Regions from separate parts of the Paenibacillus sp. JT22N7 genome, predicted to be linked through region 2. Evidence: riboswitches for the same ligand, from Rfam matches in the RefSeq annotation. Region 2 holds a riboswitch; the other holds the start of a gene.
The links. Region 2 has a riboswitch for cobalamin ahead of AC50Y5_RS32160 (ABC transporter substrate-binding protein). Riboswitches for the same ligand answer to the same signal wherever they lie in the genome.
Positions count from the first base shown of each region.

Region 1: another riboswitch for cobalamin. It lies ahead of metE (5-methyltetrahydropteroyltriglutamate--homocysteine S-methyltransferase); the one in region 2 lies ahead of AC50Y5_RS32160 (ABC transporter substrate-binding protein).

Region 1 covers NZ_JBXENY010000001.1:164,716-172,174, forward strand. The annotation lists gene AC50Y5_RS00735 (energy-coupling factor ABC transporter permease) at 1-772, shown strand, start outside; gene AC50Y5_RS00740 (energy-coupling factor ABC transporter substrate-binding protein) at 772-1,056, shown strand; gene cbiQ (cobalt ECF transporter T component CbiQ) at 1,053-1,865, shown strand; gene AC50Y5_RS00750 (energy-coupling factor ABC transporter ATP-binding protein) at 1,852-2,721, shown strand; cobalamin riboswitch at 2,837-3,029, shown strand; gene metE (5-methyltetrahydropteroyltriglutamate--homocysteine S-methyltransferase) at 3,294-5,582, shown strand; gene AC50Y5_RS00760 (response regulator transcription factor) at 5,756-6,487, opposite strand; gene AC50Y5_RS00765 (ABC transporter ATP-binding protein) at 6,765-7,459, shown strand, end outside.
Region 2 covers NZ_JBXENY010000019.1:51,091-58,549, forward strand. The annotation lists gene AC50Y5_RS32135 (BofC C-terminal domain-containing protein) at 1-610, opposite strand, end outside; gene AC50Y5_RS32140 (ABC transporter ATP-binding protein) at 696-1,550, opposite strand; gene AC50Y5_RS32145 (ATP-binding cassette domain-containing protein) at 1,547-2,323, opposite strand; gene nikC (nickel transporter permease) at 2,325-3,152, opposite strand; gene nikB (nickel ABC transporter permease) at 3,168-4,097, opposite strand; gene AC50Y5_RS32160 (ABC transporter substrate-binding protein) at 4,117-5,691, opposite strand; cobalamin riboswitch at 5,974-6,236, opposite strand; gene AC50Y5_RS32165 (hypothetical protein) at 6,462-7,459, shown strand, end outside.

The DNA.
Region 1 (7,459 bases), on a different contig from region 2:
GGTCAAGTTAAAAAGAAAGACAGCAGTTAGCACCGCTTTGCTGGTTATTGGCTTCACGCTTTTTTTACTGGTGAATGAGCCGCAATCCGCTTATGCGATGCACATTATGGAAGGGTTTTTGCCTGTGGGGTGGGCGATTTTTTGGTGGGTGGCCTTTATTCCTTTTTTCATCCTGGGTGTACGCGCCATTCGGAAAATTACAAAGGAAGCACCAGAGCTTAAGCTGATGCTGGGCTTGGCGGCAGCTTTCACCTTCGTGCTGTCCGCGCTTAAGATTCCTTCCGTTACAGGCAGCAGCTCGCACCCGACGGGAACGGGGCTTGGAACGGTTATGTTCGGGCCGCTGCCCATGAGCGTATTAGGTTCTATGGTATTGCTGTTTCAAGCGGTGCTGCTTGCACATGGCGGGCTGACGACGCTTGGGGCGAATGCTTTTTCAATGGCGGTTGCAGGTCCCGCTGCTGGCTATGCCGTCTATCGGCTGCTGATGCGTTCAGGCAGCAAGCAAGGCGTGGCGATTTTTTCTGCTGCCGCTGTTGCCGATCTGGCCACTTATATCGTTACTTCGATTCAACTGGCTGTTGCTTTTCCGGCGGTTGAGGGCGGCATTCTCGCATCCTTTATGAAATTTGGCGGTATTTTTGGGATTACCCAGGTTCCGCTTGCTATTAGCGAAGGCTTGCTGACGGTATTGATCTGGAACTGGCTGCAATCTTTTAATACGGACGAGCTGTCTATTTTGAAGCGGAGAATGAAAGGGGATCGCGTGTAATGAGCCGCAGTGCCAAAAATATTTGGATATTAGCCATTGTTGTTTTGCTTGCCGTTGCGCCTTTAATATTCATTAACGCCGAGTTTGGCGGCGCAGATGGCGCGGCGGAGGAAATGATCCAGACGATTGCGCCCCATTATGAGCCTTGGGCGTCTCCGCTGACTGAGGTGCCGGGAGAAACGGAAAGCATGCTGTTCGCGCTGCAAGCTGCGATTGGCGCTGGCGTAATCGGCTATGTGATTGGCCTTTTTAAAGGGAAGTCGGGGAAATCAAAGCAGCAATGATGAAATGGATTGATACGATTTCTTATTCCAATAAGCTGCGGGATTTACCCGCCATTTGGAAATGCGGGCTTGCAGCCCTTCTGCTGCTGCTTGCCTATATCGCTCATCCGCTCGTACAGCTTGTCATTTTCGGATGGCTTGCACTGTGGACGGTCGGCTATGCGAAAGTGCCCGCTAAGCTTTATGCGGCGCTGCTTTTCTCCTCTTGCCTGCTGTTCATTCTCAGCTTGCCCGCGCTGCTCATTGAATTCAGCAATAGCAGCAGCGAAGCGGGAAGCTTAGCGGCAGCGAAAGCAGGCTGGATGCTCGTTTCATGGGAGCCGCTTAGCCTGTATGTGCCAGAGGCATCGTTAGGGCTGGCCGGACATATTTTTACGCGTATTCTTGCTTGCCTGGCATGTATGTTTTTTATCACCTTGACGACCCCCTTCCCGGATCTGCTGCAAGTGCTGAAGCGGTTGAAAATGCCGCAAATTGTACTGGAGCTCATGATTATTATGTATCGCTTCATCTTTCTGCTGCTGGATACGGCGGGGGCTATGCTGGTCGCGCAGCGTGCACGCGGCGGTCAACACGGTTTTAAAGGCAAATTGCAGGGTACGGCGGCGATTGCTGTGCGGCTCTTCGTCAAAACGATGCATCGATACAAGGGGCTCTCGAATGGGCTTATGGCAAGAGGATTTACGAATGAAATCCGTCTTGCGCCTAGTGTAAAGCGGACGGTTCGCCTCCGATATTGGGCGGAAGCGGGGCTCGGCTTAACGATTTTGCTGGCAGCAGAGCTATGGCTTCGGTATGGAGGTGAATAAGCTGGCGGATAACGATCGGGCATCAACCATTATGGAAATGAACCAAGTGAGCTATGCTTATCCCGGAACGGACAAGACCGCTTTAAACGGGCTAGAGCTGCGTATTCCGGCGAACAAGAAGATAGCGCTGTGCGGGCATAATGGCTCGGGCAAGTCGACGCTCTTCTTGCAGCTTATTGGCATTAATCGTCCGGAATCCGGTTTTGTCAGCTGGCGCGGCGAGCCGCTTTCTTACAAGCCCAGAGAGCTTGCCAGCTTGAGACGGCGCGTCGGCCTTGTTTTTCAGGACCCGGAGCATCAGCTCATTTTGAATACCGCTTATGAGGATATTTCCTATGGGCTGCGCAATGCGGGGCTTCAAGAAGTGGAAATTGACAGACGTACGGCGCGCATCGTTCAGCAGCTGAACTTGCAGGAACTGGCGCATAAGCCGCTGCATCATCTCAGCCTTGGGCAAAAGAAGCGAGTCGCTCTTGCCGGCGTACTGGCCCTGGAGCCGGAGTTAGTGCTGCTTGATGAGCCGGCTGCTTATCTCGATCCGATATCGGAGCAGCGGCTGATGGCTGAGCTGGACCGCATTCATGCCAGCGGCATAACGCCGGTTATGGCGACGCATGACATGAATATGGCCTATGCTTGGGCGGATTGGATTTTCATCATGAATGAGGGCCGCTGTATATTGGAGGGTACGCCGGAGACGGTATTTCGCGAAGGCGAGCGTCTCAGAAGCCTTGGACTCACGCTGCCAATGGTGCTGGAAGCTTGGGAGGCACTGCCGCCTGAGCTGCGAGGAGAACAGCAGGCGCCGCGTACGCTCGCGCAATTTAAAGCGGCTGTAAAATCTTTTGTTGTATAAAAACGCAAAAATTCGTATATTTATACATGTTGCTTGAAATATAGGAAAGGATATGATTTTTCCATCCTATCTCTATATTTCTCCGTTTCACCTTGTATAAATAAAGATCGACCAACTAAATAGCGAGGAATAGGGTGCTCTTGCGTAACGTCTTGAGCTTAAAAGGGAAGTCCGGTGCAATACCGGCGCGGTCCCGCCACTGTAACAGCGGAGTTTTGCGCAATAAAGCCACTGGCATGATGCCGGGAAGGCGAGCGCAGCGATGATGATGCTGGAGCCAGGAGACCTGCCTTATTCTATACACTGCAGTACCTACGGGAGATAGGGAGGTGTTAAAGATGGCAGCCATCGTTTGTTGAAACGAGGGGCGTCTTTACCCACATTTCTGTACAGGGTAGGACGTCCCTTTTTGCAGTTTCTGGCTGGCAGCAAATTGGATGTATAGGGAAAGGCCGCCGCGAAGAAATTCGCTCGCACTGCCATAAGTATATATCTGAGTTTGTTGATGAAATAACAAAGGATTATAACATCCATCCACAAGGATGAATAATGAAAAACAGGAGGCAATAACAATGAGTCAAGTAAAAAGCAGCAGTTTGGGATATCCGCGTATCGGTGAAAACAGAGAATGGAAAAAAGCTCTGGAGGCATTCTGGAGCGGCAAGCTTGCGGAAGCGGCTTTCTTGAAGCAGCTGGAGACGATTCGTCTAAACCATCTCCAATTGCAAAAACAGGCCGGCATTGATCTCATTCCGGTAAATGATTTTTCGTATTATGACCATATCCTTGATACAGCTGCGATGTTTGGCGTCGTGCCTGAGCGCTTTGGCTATACAGGCAGCCCCGTATCGGTAATGACCTATTATGCAATGGCGCGAGGCAACAAAACCGCTTCGGCATCCGAGATGACGAAATGGTTCAATACGAACTATCACTACATCGTTCCTGAGCTGAAAGGCATTACGCCGGCGCTGACCGAGAACCGTCCGTTGATCGCTTACCGCGAAGCAAAGGAAAAGCTGGGCATCGAAGGCAAACCAGTCATTGTTGGACCTTATACATTCCTCAAGCTGTCTAAAGGCTATGCCGCTTCTGAGCTTGCTACAGTTGCTGCTCAGTATGTTCCGCTGTATGCACAGGTGCTGCGCGAGTTGGAGCAAGAAGGCGTACAATGGGTGCAAATGGATGAGCCTTCGCTTGTAACAGACGTTTCCGAAGCAGATTTGGCGCTTGTGCAAAGCATTTATGCCCAGCTTCATGAAGCGGCACCTAAGCTCAATTTGCTGCTGCAAACGTATTTTGAATCGGTTCAGCATTATGCTGCAATTGCGGCTTTGCCTGTACAGGGCTTAGGTCTGGACTTCACAGCTGGCGCTGAAAAGAACCTGCAGCAGCTGGAGTCAATCGGCTTCCCGCAGGACAAAGTGCTGGGTGCAGGCGTTATTGACGGCCGCAACATTTGGCGGGCGGATCTTCAGGAGCGCAAAGCGCTGCTTGCCCGTATTGCTAAAGTCGTGCCAAACGACCGACTGATTGTAAGCTCCTCTTGCAGCCTGCTGCATGTACCTGTGTCAGCGGCTCTTGAAACGGCACTGCCGGCAGAGCTTGCAGGCGCACTGGCGTATGCCAATGAGAAGCTGGAGGAAATTGCCGTTCTGGCAACTGCGCTGAATGAAGGAGAAGCAGCGGTAAAAGAGGCGTTTGATCGCAATGCAGCAGCTTTGGCTGCACTTGCCGCATCGCCGTCCCGTGGCCGTGCGAGCGTCCATGCCGCTGTAGCGAGCATTGATGCGCAGCCATCGGAGCGCAAAGCGGTATTTGCAGAGCGCCAAGTGAGCCAGAAGGAACGCTGGCAGCTGCCATTCCTGCCGACAACGACAATCGGCAGCTTCCCACAAACGGCGGAAGTTCGCCAAGCGAGACGGCAATGGCGTCGTGGTGATTTGGGCGAGGAGCAATACCGCGTATTCATTAAGGAGCAAATTCAGCATTGGATCAAGCTGCAGGAAGAGATCGGCCTTGATGTTCTCGTTCATGGAGAGTTTGAGCGTACGGATATGGTTGAGTTTTTCGGAGAGAAGCTGGAAGGCTTTGCTTTCACGAAAAATGGCTGGGTGCAATCCTATGGCTCGCGCTGCGTAAAACCGCCAGTCATTTACGGCGATGTGCAGTTCAGCAAGCCGATGACTGTCGAAGAAACCGTTTATGCGCAGTCGCTGACTTCTAAACCGGTGAAAGGCATGCTGACGGGCCCGATTACGATTTTGAACTGGTCGTTCGTTCGCAGCGACTTGACTCGTGAGCAGGTTGCTTACCAAATCGCGCTTGCCTTGGCAGAAGAAGTGAAGGCGCTGGAGGAAGCGGGCATTGAAATGATTCAGGTGGATGAGCCTGCCCTTCGTGAAGGCTTGCCGCTAAAACGTGAAGATTGGGAGCACTATTTGAACTGGGCTGTGCTTGCCTTCCGCTTGTCCACTTCTGACGTTAAGGATACGACGCAAATTCACACGCATATGTGCTATTGCGAGTTCCATGACATCATTGATTCCATTCGCGCGCTGGATGCCGACGTTATTTCCATCGAAACGTCCCGCAGCCATGGCGAGCTGATTCACAGCTTCGAGGAGCACACGTATGAGCTGGGTATTGGCCTTGGCGTATACGATATTCACAGCCCTCGCGTGCCGGAGGTAGAGGAAATGACATCGATGATCAAACGCGCTCTGAACGTGCTTGAGCCAGAATTGTTCTGGATTAACCCGGACTGCGGACTTAAAACACGTGGTGTAGATGAGACTGTGGCATCGCTGCGCAACATGATCCAAGCGACTGAGCAAGTACGGGAGCAGTTGGCTAAGTAATTGTAATAAGCATGGTTATTAAAAAAGCTCCGCTTGCGCTGATTGGCGCAAGCGGAGCTTTTGCTTTACTTGGAAGCGGGGAGGGTCAAAGCCGGGGAGCGGCGTGCCACAACAGGCAGGCAAAAGCATGCCATTAGGAGGGGATGTTTTGCCTGCCTGCTTCAGCCGCCCGCTTAAATGGTCTCTGCCGCAGGATTCATCAGGCAATAGCCAATGCCCCATACCGTCTGAATCAAGGAGGCAGATTCGGGGTGGACGCGGTTCAGCTTCTCTCTGATCCGCTTCACATGCGTATCGATCGTCCGGTAATCGCCGAGCGATTGATAGCCCCAAATTCGCCGCATTAAATCCTCGCGGGAAATGGGCTGATTGATGTTGGCTGCCATAAAGCGCAGCAGCTCATATTCGCGGAACGTCAGCTTCACCTTGCTGTTTCCGGCAATGACTTGCCGCGAATCATAATCGAAGACGAGTCCTGGCAGCGTGAGATCGGGCGTCTGCTTGCGCTGCAAGGCGCGATAAGCAAACTCCGAGGTGCGGCGGATGATCGCCTTAATGCGGTACATCAACTCGCGCGGGCTGAATGGCTTAACGACATAATCGTCGGAGCCGGCTTGGAAGCCGTCGAGCCGGTCATCCTCTTCGCCACAGGCGGAAAGCATAATGACGGGCGTCGATTTTTTCTTCTTAAGCTCGCGGCAAAATTCAAGCCCGTCCATTCCCGGCAAATTACGATCGAGTAAAATCATCGAATAATTGTATTGCATCGCCTTGAACAAGCCGTTGATGCCGTCCGAAGCTTCTTCGACGATCCAGCCTTCTTTTTTCAAAAATAACTTGAGCAGCTTGCGGATATGCTCCTCATCATCAACAATCAAAATGCTATATGGTTGCTGAAATGCCATGGCTCAACACCTCATCTTTATCTTTTAATTCATTACTGATAACAATTATCATTATCATTACATGCGATCCCCATTGTTGTCAATAATAAAACCACTGTTTCTTGTCACAATACCCGAAGGATAGTCGCGAAAAAGACACAATTGCCTATGAGAGCGGATACAGCGGAGCTGCTGTTCCCAACTGCTGTCAGGCTGTCCTCTTTCGAGCAGGCGGGGAGCAGAGTATAATGGTGGAATGCAGGTTACGGATGAAGGAGAGAGACAGGTGGCCCCGTTATTGACATTGAATAACGTATCAAAATATAGAAAAAATCCCGAATGGCTTTTTGAAGGGATTACAGCGCAGGTGCAGGCTGGGGAGCGTATTGCGCTGCTAGGCACATCCGGTCAGGGCAAAAGCACGCTGCTGCGCATCGTATCGCTGCTAGGTGAGCTGGATGCGGGAGAGCTTATGCTCCAAGGACGGACAAGCATCGAGTGGAGACCCGAGGAGTGGCGGCGCAGCGTGTGTTACGTGGCACAGACGCCGATTATGCTGCCGGGATCGGTCGAGCACAACTTGCGCGCGGTCAGCGAGCTGCAAGGGAAGCCCTTCGAGGAAGAGCTGGCAAGGCGCTGCATGGAGGGCGTTGGCCTTGGGCATATCGAATGGAGCAAGGAGGCGGAAAGCTTATCCGGCGGCGAGAAGCAGCGTACGGCGCTCGCGCGGGCCTTATTGCTCCGTTCGCCGCTGCTGCTGCTTGATGAGACGACGTCATCGCTTGATCCGAAAAGCAAGCGGCAGGTGGAGCTGTTTCTAAGCGAATGGTGCTCAGAGGAAGGCACGGCGTTCATCTGGATTACCCATGATCTGGAGCAGGCGCGGCAAGTAAGCGAGCGTATCTGGTTAATGGCGGAGGGCAGGCTGCTGGAGCAAAGCGCTACGGAAGCTTTTTTCACCAATCCCGGGTCGGAGCAGGCGCGCAGCTTTTT
Region 2 (7,459 bases):
TCAGCTGCTCTACTTTGTCGCGGGGCAAGCTGCTTTCCAAATACCGAATATCCAGTTGAAAAAAAGTTCTTAGCACCTTCTCCTGCTGGGGGGCCCCCTCAAACAGCGATAAATTCCCCTGCCTGTCCACGCCCATATACGCTTCATTCTGGCAATGCTTCGAAAACTCATCCACCGTTTGCTCAACCAGCACCCGGCTCGTTTTTTTATCGAAGCTTGCATGCCATTCGCCATTCGCCTCGAGCAGCCGGATCAGCTGGAGAGAAGTCATGCGCCCAAGCGGCCTGCTCTCCTCGCCGCATAGATAGTAGCGGCGCAGCATGACGCTGACTGGCTCCTGCTGCTCCCGCAGCTCGCGCAGCAGCTCAGAAGAGGGGCCGCTGGCGGCTCCTGCACTAGATGCTGCTCCTACGCCTACGGGATTAGCGCCAGACGCTGAATCGGCAAAATTGGCGACGGCGCTTGCCAGGTTGATGGCCGCAGCCGCCTTCGCAGGATGCCAGACAGTACCCGCTAGCGTGACGGCGAGCAAGGCGATACTGCCTAGCGTCCAAAGCGGACGGCGGCGAAGCTTTCTTTTTAGCTGCTTCCATAAGCTCATTAGCATCATGTTTGAACCCCTTTGTGCCTTTTTATTGCATAGGGTTCCACTGAGTTTCCAATATTATGCGCGTAAGAGAAACACCGAAGGAGGGCTAGCTTTTTACAAGCTCATAGGGCAGTTCCTTCTCCGCGTTTTCAACTGAGCTTTCGTCCACGTGCTCCTCTAGCGTCGCAAATAAAGCATGGGTGTACGGATGCTTAAGCTTGCCTTCCTCCCATTCACTAAACGTTTCCACGATTTCGCCCTGGTACATGACCGCGATCCGGTCGCACAGCTGACGGGCAAGCGCCAAATCATGCGTAATGAACAAGTAGGCCAGCTCTTGCTGCCGCTGAATTTGCTGGAGCATCGACACGATAGAAGTCTGCGATAAAGGATCGAGACTGGCTAACGACTCGTCGAAAATAATCACTTCCGGGCGCACCGCCAGCGCTCTCGCAATGCATACGCGCTGCTTCTGCCCTCCGCTAAGCTGATGCGGCAGCTTGCCTAGAAAGCTCTCGTCCAGGCCAACGGCGCGCATGAGCTGTTTGCTTAAGTCCCGAATTTCCAGCGGATGCTTAGCTCCAAAATTGCGCATTGGCTCTGCCAGCACCTCTTTAACAAGCATCCGGGGATGCAAGGAGGATGCAGAGTCCTGAAGGACAAGCTGTACGCTTTTGTATACCTGCAAATCCTTCATATGATGTCCATGAATAGACTGTCCGCCGAGCAAAATTTGCCCGGAGCTTAGCGTTTCCAGCTTCATAATGAGCCTTGCTAATGTGCTTTTCCCGCTGCCGCTTTCCCCAACAAGCCCAAGCGTTTCTCCGCGATGCAGCGCGAGATCAACCTGCTTCACAGCTTGAACGGCCGTGCTGCTGTCCTTCGCCTTAAGCCCTCTTCGCTTTCTCAGCAGCCGCAGCGGAAACGCCTTGGTCACTTGACGCAATTCCAACACAATCATAGGACGCTTCCTTTCGCTTGGACTGAAGCCATCCCGCCCGGCTGCATCGTGATGACACGATCCGCGAATTTGCGGACGCTTTGCTCGTCATGCGAAATGAGCAGCACCGTCAAGCCGAAATCCGCCTGCAGCTGCTTCAGCAAAGCTAACACTCGGTCGCGATTGAGTGCATCCAGCGCCGTCGTCGGCTCATCGGCAATAAACAATGCCGGCTCCGTGCTCAGCATCATTGCAAGAAGCACCCTTTGCCGCATGCCTCCGCTCAGTTCAAAAGGGTATGCGTCCAAAATCGCTGCCGGGTCCGCAAAGCCAATCCGTTCCAGCATCGTGCCCAAATACGCTTCCATTTCTTTGCGCGAACGCTTCGCTTGCAGCTTCAACGTCTCGACCATTTGCCTGCGCACCGTGCGGATCGGATCTAGGCCGCTCAGCGAATGCTGAATAAGAAGGGCGATTTCCTCACGGCGAAGCTTCTGCAAGCGACGCTCATCATAACGGGAAATATCATCCTCCTTATAAAAAATATGCCCGCCTGTCAGGCGCAGCCCGGTTTCCAGCAGCCCGACAAGCGCATGGGCAGTCATGCTTTTGCCGCAGCCGCTCGGCCCTACAAGCGCAGCCATTTCACCGGCATGAAGCTCCAAGGATACATTTTGGATGATAGGCAGCCATTTTCCAGCTTGCTGCCGGGAAATTTCTATATTTTGAACGCAGAGCAGCGGGGTATCGTTAAGGTTGGCGCTGTTGTTAATGTTGGTAGTGTTCGCCGCCATCTTACACCTCCTTCGGAACGTCAGCGTTCTGCTCTTTAAACCGGTCGCCAATTAATTGGCACGATAATACGAAGCTTACGATGGCAAGCCCCGGAAAAATCATGACATGCGGCGCCAGCTGAAAATAACGTGTAGCATCATGCAGCATGACGCCCCATTCAGGAGTAGGCGGCTGAACGCCCAGCCCGAGGAAGGATAGCCCGGCGATGAGCAGCACGATTTTTCCAATGTCAAGCGTACTGAACACAGCGATCGGCGCTGCAATCTGCGGCAAAATATAACGGCGCATAATCCGCAGATGCGAATTGCCGGACATGCGGGCTGTTATTAAATAATCCTCCTTGCTCACCTTAAGCACGAGCCCGCGAATGAGCCGGACATAATTGGCCCACCTCACGATGACAATCGCGATGATCATATTCGCAAACCCGGGTCCGAGTATGCCCACAATGGCAATTGTCAGTACAAAATCAGGAAAAGCGAGCGTGCCATCCATCAGCCGCATAAAAAAATGATCGGTGCGCCCGCCAAAATAGCCTGTTAACAGCCCAATCGGCAAGCTAATGCATAAGCTCAATCCCAAAATGACAAAAGCAATCGTAACCGTCGTCCGAATCCCATATAAAATGCGCGATAAAATGCAGCGCCCCAAATGATCGGTGCCAAAAGGATATTCGCCGCTCGGCGCCAGAAGCCGATTCGGCAGATTCACCTGAAGCGGATTATGAGGCGCGAGCCACGGGGCCAGCAAGCCCAGCAGCACAATACTTGCAAACAGGCCGATGCCAAGCAGCAAGCTTGTATTCTTTTTTTGAAAAAGGGTCCGCATAAAAAAGAGTTCCTCCTAGCTTGCCCGCAGCCGCGGGTCCAAGCGCACATAAAAAACTTCCACCGCCAAATGGATTGCGACAAACAAGAAGGAGGTGAATACGACATAACCTTGAATGACCGGATAATCCCGCGCCGTTATCGCTTCAATAATATATTTGCCTACACCGGGCCAGGAAAAGATCGTCTCAACGATCACATTGCCTCCCAGCATAAAAGCAAAGCTTGTCCCCAGCATCGATAAGATCGGCAAAAAGGCATGCTTGAACACTTGAAAAATGAATATTCTTCCTTTGGATAAGCCTCTCGCACGCGATGCTTTGACGAAGTTCTGGTTGTTCATCTCCAGCATATTCGTCCGCAAAACCCGGGCATAGACCGCGCCAAGCCCTAGGCCAAGCGTAACCGCCGGCATGAGGAGATGAGCAAAGCCCCCGCGTCCCATGGAAGGCAGCCAGCCTAGCCGGACCGAGAAAAAATAAATCAATAAAAAACCGAGCCAAAAGGAGGGGATCGAGGCGCCCAGCAGCGCAAGGATTCGGCCTATCCGGTCCAGCAGCCCTGTTGAAAAGATTGCGGTCACCATGCCTATAAGGCACGTTGCCAGCAGCATGACCAATGCGCCAGCAGAAGCAAGCTCCAGTGTGGCGGGCAGCCTTTTGAGCAGTTCCCCGGCAACTGGCTCCTTGGACATATAAGATGTCCCCCACTGCCATGTAAATACATCGCCTAGCCAGCCTATATATTGACTCCACAAGGAATCCGTCAGTCCCATTTCCTCCCGGAGCGCGTCAATCGCCTCCTGCGAGGCCGGGATATTATGCGTGGTCAGCAAAATTCTCGCCGGATCGCCTGGAGATACCCGCATTAATATGAAGGTAAGCGTCGCTACGCAAAAAATGACGAGCAGCATTTGCGCGACGCGTTCTAGCCAAAAACGAAGCATACTTAAGTTCACCCTTTACTTAAGGGATATCGACTTCAGCCGTCACATAATAATATTCGATCGGATGCGGTATGAAGCCCGTTACCCCTTTTTTCACGCCAAATACATTGTCAGGATGTACGATAAACGACTGCGGCAAATCAGCATTAATAATATCTTGGGCCTGTATCGCAAGCGCATAACGCGCATCGGTATCCGCCGTATCGTTAAGCTTATCGATTACCGTCTCAAGCGGCTTCGATTCATAATGGCTGACATTCGATTCGCTAGCAGCTTGATAGAAAATGTTCAAGAAATATTGCGGATCGCCCGTCTGCGCCGTCAGCATGCTGTACATCGCAAGGTCCCAATCGGACTTCGCAAGCTCAGCGTCAATATTTTCAACCTTGCGTATTTTCACGGTAATTCCTTCATTAAGCAGTTGATTTTGAATAACCTCTGCCATAACCGACAGCTCTGGGCGGTGCGGGAACGTAAGGAGCGTCGCCTCGAACGGCTTGCCTTCCTTCTCCCACATGCCTTCCGCATTTTTCTGCCAGCCGCCAGCGGTCAGCAATTGCTCCGTCGTTTCCCCTGCTGCTTGCTCCGCCACTTTGCCGAATGGCAAAATTTCCGGGAACGGGCTTTTCGCTTTCGTGCCGTAACCACGCATAACCGATTCAATAATCGCCTCGCGCGGAATCGCTTGATCTACAACCTCGCGGTTCGATTTTTCTTTAAACAAAGCAGAATTCATATTAAATAATACCATATGTGTACGAACCGATGGGGCAGACAGCACTTCCAGCTTGCTGTCCTTCTCTACCAGCTCAATGCTGTCAATCGGAATGTCCGTTGCGACATCTACTTCACCAGCTTGCAGCGCCATCAGACGCGTGTTGCCATCGGTTACAAACTTCATCGTCACTTCTGAAAGCTTTGCGGGTTCCCCCCAATAGCCATCATAACGCTCAACAACAAGCGATACGTCTTTCGTAAATTGCTTGATTTTGAAAGCTCCCGTCATGGCCGGGTAGCTGCCCGCTTCCTTCATGCTGTCAACATCAAGAATAATCGTGCTTGGATCAGCCAAGCTGGAAATGATCGCCGAGTTCGGCTGTGTCGTAATCATTTTCAGCTCGTCAGGCGCAAGCACTTCAATATCTTTAACCAGAAGCAAATCCTTCGCCAAATGGCTGTTCGCAATGGAACGCAGCAGCGATGCTTTTACGCTTTCAGCATCCATTTTTTTGCCGTTGTGGAACGTTACGCCCGTTTCCAGCTTGAACGTCCACGTATTAGCATCCTCCTGCTTCCATTCCTTCGCGAGCCAAGCGGATGGCTGCAGCTGCTCATTCAATTTAATCAGCGTTTCCCCTGCGCCCGAGCGCATAACATCCCAGCTATCGTCGCCATGCGGATCAACGCCTGCAGGGTTCCAAGTGTACGCCATTGTTAGTGTTTTTTTAGCGGCAGCAGCGTTGTTTCCCGAGGCAGCATCCGTGCCCTGCTCTGCGTTTTGGCCAGCATTCGTGCTGCATCCTGCAAGGACCAGCATCAAGCAAACGATCATCATTCCAAGTGACAAGCTAAGCGGCTTCTTCGTGTGGTTCATTTTTCTTTTGTCTCCCCTTCTAGTAAGCGTAAACGGCCGAAAGCCGTCCTGTGGCGGCAAAGCTACCGTTTCGCGTAGAAATATAGAGAAAGGATAGAAAAATCATATCTTTTCTCTATATTTAAAAAAAGCATCCCCGACCCTTAAAAAGCAGTCAGAAATGCTTTTATGTTAAATAACTAAACCTTATCTGCGTCTGCTCGCCATGAAGCAACAAATAATCGTTAGACATTTTGCAATAAATGGGCATAACCAACCACCTCCCTAAGCACCGTAGGTCAAACAGTGATGTTAAAACAGGCAGGTCTCCTGACTTGGGGCCTCCCTCTCTTCCCTTCCCAGCTAGGGTAAGCATCTGCTATTCGTCTTGCGACGAAAAGAAGCTCATCAGCCAGTGGCTTATTTGTGAGGGGAGCGCAGCCTGTGTAAGCTGCTGCCCTTTACAGTGGCGGGTCCGTGTCGGCCTTTAACCGAACTTCCCTTTTAAGCGAACGAAGACGTATAAGTTCCAGCCAACATTTCGCACCTATTTTCATTCAAGTATGAAGTTTTGCAGGCTCATAAGCCCGTCCTGTCCGTAATCCATTCTTAATCATAGGGAGGAAGCGGGAATCTGTCAATGGCTTTAATTCGAAAATGAAAGTGTTTTCAACATAAAACTTTCATATTTTTTCCAGTAATGTTATATTGAAATTACTTCACACATGATGAGCTTATTTATTAAATTAATCCAATAGATAACCTAATCAAATAGAAAAGGAATGATCACAGTGACGGTGAAAATCCTTCCAGTTGAAGAAAAGCAAATTATTGATTCATATTGGTTTTACAGTGATTTTTATTCTATTATCTCGCGTGTGGACTCGAAAAAATTATGGTTTATGAATAATTATATTAATTTATTCGATATTCCTGATCCAAACCAATTATATACCTTTTTCTTCAACGGTTATTATAGAGATAAAATGGTTGAGTTTTATGACTGCCCTTTTATTGATTTTCAGCGGATAGCGTTAGACAGGCAAAGCTCAACGATTTTAAATAACGAGCTGTTTGATTTTATTAAAGCATCGATTGATGGCGGCTATTATGTAATCGTTATGATCGATCGTTTTCATATTAAAGAGTATGAAATTTCGGCAAAATCCCCACATGAAGTCATGATAAATGGGTATGATGATGCAAATAAAAAGCTGTACTTTTGTGACAATAATGCCAACGGAAAATATTCAACGAATATCACCTGTGATTACGAAGCTTTTCATAGAGCATTTCATATATTAGAAATCGATGCCCATGATTTTAAAGACCATCTTTATTTATTGAAGCCGCTCGAAAATACCGATTATACTTTTTCTCTAACCTATGTGAAAAATACGATGAATGCCTACCTCTTGTCTAAGGCACATACGGATGAACATTATAACCAAGCTTTAGGCACACCCGGGCTAACCTTCGGTATTAATGTTTACGACAAGGCCTCCGAGTATTTAAAATATTTGGCTCAAGAAGAGGTAGTATTTGATATTAGATCGTTCCACCTGCTTTACGACCATAAGAAATGCATGACCATGCGATTAAACTACATGATTAATAACCATCATTTGATTGATGATAATCAAATTTTAAGCAGATGGAAAAATCTGGAGGCTGCTGCGCTGGCTGTAAGAAATTCCATCTTAAAATATTGGCTTACTCGAAGCTCGGATACGTTGTACAAGCAAATGGAGCAGCTGCAAAAATTGAAGGAGACGGAAAAGATTTTGCT